2 regions of the Halanaerobium sp. genome follow, and region 2 is predicted to be linked to the other one. Evidence: riboswitches for the same ligand, from Rfam matches in the RefSeq annotation. Region 2 holds a riboswitch; the other holds the start of a gene.
What was found. A riboswitch is a leader RNA that binds a small molecule or an ion and turns the genes downstream of it on or off. The one in region 2 is predicted to bind lysine.
Positions count from the first base shown of each region.

Region 1: it holds a riboswitch for lysine, as region 2 does, so the genes downstream of both, lysA (diaminopimelate decarboxylase) here and CI949_RS04175 (Na+/H+ antiporter NhaC family protein) in region 2, are expected to answer to the same signal.

Region 1 covers NZ_QBLR01000048.1:11,082-14,268, reverse strand. The annotation lists gene gdhA (NADP-specific glutamate dehydrogenase) at 1-454, opposite strand, end outside; gene CI949_RS07255 (hypothetical protein) at 653-1,147, shown strand; lysine riboswitch at 1,281-1,470, shown strand; gene lysA (diaminopimelate decarboxylase) at 1,609-2,841, shown strand; gene dapA (4-hydroxy-tetrahydrodipicolinate synthase) at 2,843-3,187, shown strand, end outside.
Region 2 covers NZ_QBLR01000021.1:18,341-21,527, reverse strand. The annotation lists gene CI949_RS04185 (nucleotidyltransferase) at 1-353, shown strand, start outside; gene CI949_RS04180 (PDZ domain-containing protein) at 361-1,371, opposite strand; lysine riboswitch at 1,612-1,792, shown strand; gene CI949_RS04175 (Na+/H+ antiporter NhaC family protein) at 1,900-3,187, shown strand, end outside.

The DNA.
Region 1 (3,187 bases), on a different contig from region 2:
GCTCAGTCATGAAACTCTGACAGAAGCGCATAACTTCCTGGTCAGATTTACCCTTAGGATCAAAATCACTTCCACCCTTACCGCCACCAATAGGGCGACCGGTTAGAGCATTTTTAAAGATCTGTTCAAAACCTAAAAACTTTACTATACCTGTATACACTGAAGGATGAAATCTTAGTCCACCTTTATAAGGTCCCAGGGCTGAATTGAATTCAATTCTAAAACCACGATTGACATGGGTTTTTCCATTATCATCGACCCAGGGAACACGGAAGATGATCTGTCTTTCCGGCTCAACAATTCTTTCTAAAATTCCATTTTCTTCGTATTCAGGATGTTTATCAAAAACCGGATTTAAAGATTCTAAAACTTCTTCAACAGCCTGATGAAATTCAACTTCACCTGGATTTCTGTTCTTTACCATTTCTAAAATTCGCTCAGTATAATTGCTCATGCTTCTCACTCCTCAAAAATTTTTTATCATTAAACTATCACAAATTAATCTTAATATAAATTTCACTTAAAATCAATTAAAACAGTCAAAGTTTTGAGTGTATACAAGGATACTTCTTTAGTGCTTTAACTTGACAGTCGAGCTTTAGATTAATATAATCAATTAGTAAGAGCAATATATTTCCTGGGAGGATAAAATTTGAAAACAAGAGAACTTACCCATACAGCAATCAGTTTATCATTAATTACTATTTCTTTTATTCTTTTTAAAGGAACGACCAATGTCTTTAATGCAGTTACTGTTCCTACAATTTTATATCTAAATTATTCCAAGTTTAGTCTCAGAGAATATACTACTTTAGTTCTACTTAACTTTATTATGGCCTTACTTTTCTTTTTTCAGCAGTTATTTTTTATTTTCTTCTATGCTGTAATGGCTGTTTTAATCAAAAGAATTTTAAGGCAAAACTACAGTAAATTCTTTAGTTTTTTGATCTTAGCTGTCGGCTTTGGAGGCGGTTTTTATTTTACTTTAACTCTAACCGATACAATTTTAGGGACGGCGCTGAGAAATGTGCTGGCTTCAGTGGCTGCCGGTAATCCAATTTTATTATTACTACTTTACAGTTTTACTTCTAGCTTTGTTGCTGCTGCTCTTATTTTGATTATTCCGGAAATAGATAAGAGGCTATAAAGGCTATTACTTGAAGCTAGAAATTTAGTGAGAAAAATTATCAGTTATTTCTTGACAACTTTTCTTCAATTATATATACTTAAACAAAGTTATAAAGATAATAAATTTCAATAGGAAAATGCCTCATCACTTCTGGTGAGGTAGAGGCGCAAATTTTGATCAGTATTCTGCCGGCTTAAGCTTAAACCGCTGCTGCAGAAGAAAGGCTAATTTGCCGAAGTTTTCAGCCAGGGTTTAATGGCTGTCTGCTGGGTCTGTATAAAAAATATACAGAACTGTCATTAAGAGTTTATCCAGACTTTTAATGTTGAGCTATCTCAAAAGATGGAAGAGGTGATTTCTCTGAATTAGTATTTAACTCAGCGATTTCGCTGAGTTTTTGTTATCTATAGATATTTTTCTTTTGCCAGCAAATTGTGATAAAATAATTTTAGACAATAATTTAAAAATGGAGTAGATTTATGAAAACAATAACTATACCTGAAGTAAAAATTAGAGAGACAGTTAACGAATATGGAACTCCTTTTCATATTTATGACGAAAGGACAATTGTAGACCGTTTAAATAGACTGATCAGTGCCTTTAGCTGGGTGGATTTTAAGGAGTATTTTGCCATTAAGGCCAATCCCAACCCTCATATTTTAAAGGTGATGAAGGAAAATAGCTGTGGAGTTGATGCAGCAACTGTGCCGGAAATTAAACTGGCAGAAGCTGCCGGCTTTAATGGTGAGGAGATAATGTTTACTTCCAATCTGACCACCATGGATGCCTATCAATATGCAGTTGACCGCGGCTGTATTATTAATATTGACTGGGCTGCAGATATTTATGAGCTTTTTGAAAATAAGATAATACCGGATAATATCTGTTTTAGACTAAACCCCGGCTCAATTGAAAATGAAATAATGGGTGATTCCAAAGAGTCAAAATTTGGTTCAACTGCAGAACAGATTAAAGAAGCGGTGGCTTTTTTGAGTGAGCAGGGAATCGACTCAATTGGACTGCACACTATGGTAGTTTCTAATGAAAACGACCCACAGATTTTTGGTGAATATACAGAAATGCTTTTCAATTTTGCCAGAGAGATAATTGAAGAATATCAAGTTGAAATTGACTTCATTAATATTGGGGGAGGAATCGGAATACCCTATCAGGCTGAGACAGAGGTTGATGTCGAAGCGATTGCAGGTGCAGTTAATGAATCATACGATAAAGTTTTAAAGTCAAATGGACTGCAGCCTAAAATTTATATGGAATCAGGCCGCTACATTACCGGAGAGTCAGGCTATTTAGTAACCAGGGTGATCAAGGAAAAAGAAACTTATAAAAACTACCTGGGTGTAGATGCTTCAATGTCTGATTTAATGAGGCCTGCCATGTACAGAAGCTATCACCATTTAACAAATATTGATGCAGAAGCCAGAGGAGAAGATAAATTTGAAGAATATGATGTAATCGGCTCCCTCTGTGAAAATAATGATAAGTTTGCAATTGACCGCAGGCTGCCGCTAAGTAAACTGGGTGACCTACTGGTTATTCACGATACGGGTGCTCACGGACACGCAATGGGTTTTAATTATAATGGTATGCTCAGAAATGGAGAGTTTTTATACACAACTGACGGTGAGGTTAAACAGATCAGGCGGGATGAGACTTTTGAAGATTACACAACTACTGTAATAGGAGGCTATTAATATGTTTAAAGGTGTAGGTACGGCGTTAATTACTCCTTTTAAGGACAACGGTGAAGTTGATTACGAGCTTTTTGATAAGATTTTGGACCATCAATTAGAAAATGAAGTTGATGCTCTGGTTGTGCTGGGAACAACTGGGGAATCACCTACCGTTCATTTAGAAGAAAGAAGACTGCTAACAGAAATGGCAGTTAGCAAGGCTGATGGTAAGGTGCCGGTAATTGTTGGAACTGGAACCAATGATACCTCTAAGGTTGTTGAAATGAATGAGCTGGCAGCAGAAAATGGTGCTGATGGACTCTTAATAGTAACCCCTTATTATAATAAAACAAGCCAGCAGGGTTTA
Region 2 (3,187 bases):
AATCAAAAAATCTAACAGAAAGCAGACTTAAAAGAAAACTGCTGCAACTTTATTTTGAGCTTGACGCTGAAAAAATAAAGCTGGTAGAGGAAAATGCTCCTCACTATCTAAGAGTGCTGGGAATCCGAAGAGGTAAAGAACATTTACTTTCTCAGCTTAAAGAAAAATCTGGGCTTGAAATAATAATCAATCCAGCTGCAGAATTAAATTCTGTTGATTTAAAGACCAGCAGTCCACTTGAGCTTTCATTGAGTTATGATCTTCTGGCCTCAGATCTTTATTCACTGCTTTATCAGAATTCAACACACAGCCAGGCCAACAGAGATTTTTATCAAAAATTAATAAAAATCTAAATAAGATTTAGATTTTAAGGTCTTTTTCAAGATATTCAATAATATCATCAATATTAGTAACTTTTAACAGCTCTAAATTACCAGCATATTCAGAAGCTTTTTTATAATTTTCTTCTGGTACAATAAATAGATCAACACCGGCTTCTTTAGCTGCCATTATCTTATATTCAACACCATCTATTCGGCCAATTTCTCCGTTAAGACTGATTGTTCCAGTCCCAGCTATTCTTTTGCCTCCAGTAATATCTGATGGTATTAATTGGTTGTAGATTTCCATGCTAAACATACTACCTGCTGAAGGACCAATAATATTTTTTGTGTCAAAGCTAACTTCGCGTGGAATATTATAATCCAATCCTTTAGACCTTATTAAAACTCCAATAGAAGGATTTCCTTCATTGCCTTCAAGTTCAACTGTTTTTAGATTGAAGTTTATTTTTTTATTGTCCCTCAAAACTGTAATTTCAACTGCATCTCCAATCTCCCGGTTTTTAATTATATTAACTGCATCAGCAGCCATTTCTACCTTTTTACCATCCACAGCTATAATTAAATCCCCGGATTTTAATTTATTATAGGCACTTCCATCTTCCATAACCTCTACGACTTCTGCACCTTCTCCTGAAACCTCAACCTCATAACCAGCCTGTCTAAAGGCAACCGCCTGAGCCTGAAGTTTGCTTTCCTCCATCAGCTCAGCCATTAATTCTATATATTCATTCATTTCCATGTTTTCCGGCAGCTGTTCAGAAATAGCAGTTAACTCTTTATCTTCTGGCTCAAAAACACTAATATAAAAATAATCCCAGGCCATAGCTCTTCTGGTACTGACTGCAGTCAGTAAAAACTCTCCTTCATTTTCATAACCATCCTTCACCTCAATCATTGGCGAAAGTTCAGCCGCAATACCGGGCTCCATAACCTGATAGGGCAGTGGTATAAAATGACTAATAACAAACAAGATAAATATTATTCCTATTAAACGAGAATAAAAATTTTTTAACCTTTTGTTTCTCATAAAGATCTTCCTTTTTGATTAATTTATTGGTATTCAGCAGCAAAAAAGCTGCTGAAACAGAAACTTTTAGACCACTCTCAAAAAAAGTCAACATATCTATTATATATTATAAACCCTGTTCAATGCAAAATTTTTTCCAGATTTCTTGACATAAATTACAGGCTGGGTTATAATTTTATATGAAATTGAATATTGAGAAATGATTAGCTATTGCTAATCATAATAAATACCTCATCTAATTGATGAGGTAGAGGAGCAGAAAAAATCAGTAATTCTAAACTCAAGCTTGAATCCAGTTTATATTTAGAATGAAAGGGTTTTCTGCCGAAGTGGGGTTTTTAGGATTCAAAAATCCCGCTGGGGCTGTACATAAAATGTACAGAACTGTCATAGTATTATACTATGTTGTGCTATCTCAGAATAAGGATGAGGCGATTTTTGCTATTAACCCGGCATATCGCCGGGTATTTTTTATGCCCTAAAACTTTTATTCAATTTTTAGAAAACAAAAACTAGGAGGCTTTATTTATGGAAAGTTATGGTATTATTTCTCTGCTGCCGCCACTGCTGGCTATCATTTTAGCCTGGTGGAGCAAACAGGTTGTTCTGTCTTTATTTTTAGGAGTTTTTGCAGGTGCACTGATTACAAATGGATATAATCCAATCTTTGCTTTTATGCATACTCTGGATGATTATATTTTAGCTTCACTTGCTGATTCCTGGAATGCCGGTATTATTTTGTTTTTACTGGCAATGGGAGGTATGATCGGGATAATTAATAAATCAGGCGGGATTATTGCTATCGGTGAATATGTTGCCGAAAAGGCAAATTCTGTACTTAAAACTCAACTTGCAGCCTGGTTTATGGGAGTTCTGATCTTTTTTGATGATTACGCAAATACCTTAATTGTTGGAAACACAATGCGCCCAATAACTGATAAAATGAAAATTTCAAGAGAAAAATTGGCTTTTATAGTTGATTTAACTGCTGCCGCAGTTTCAAGTATTGTGCCAATTTCAACCTGGATTGCTTTTGAAGTTGGAGTAATTAGAGATGGCTTTGATTCTCTCGGGCTGGAAATGAATGCTTATGGAACCTTTGTGCAAACTATACCTTATCGTTTTTACAGTATTTTTGCACTTGGTTTTGCTTTAATAATTATCTTTACTGCCAAAGATTTTGGACCGATGTTAAAGGCAGAAAAAAGAGCACGCTCAACTGGGGAAACTTTGAGACCGGGATCTACTCCGATGGTTTCTCAGGAAATGGAAGAAATTGAACAACCAGAAGGAAAAAGTTTTACCTTTAGCAATTCATTTTTACCTATTATTGGAGTTATTCTAATCACTCTAATTGGCCTCTGGTATAATGGCGGTGGTTTGAAAGCTGGAACTTCAGTTAGAGATGCTTTTGGTAATGCTGATGCAAGTATTGTTCTTCTCTGGGCAGCCATTACAGGTAGTTTTATCGCAGGAATTCTTTCTTTTTCTAAGGGGATTCTCAATATCAGCGAAACTGTTGACGGCTGGATTGATGGAGCAAAATCAATGTTTATTGCCTGTTTAATCCTTGTTTTAGCCTGGTCTATCGGTAGTATTACCGAAGATTTAGGAACTGCAAATTACTTAGTAGGTATTTTAGAAGGAAACATTATTCCAGAAATTGTTCCGATGGTGATTTTTGCTTTTTCTGCATTTATTGCCTTTACAATTGGAAGTTCCTGGGGAACTGTAGCTATTGTAATGCCGCTTGCTATTCCTCTTGCAAACTCAATTGGAATACCAATGCTGCCTACAATTGCTGCTGTCTTAACAG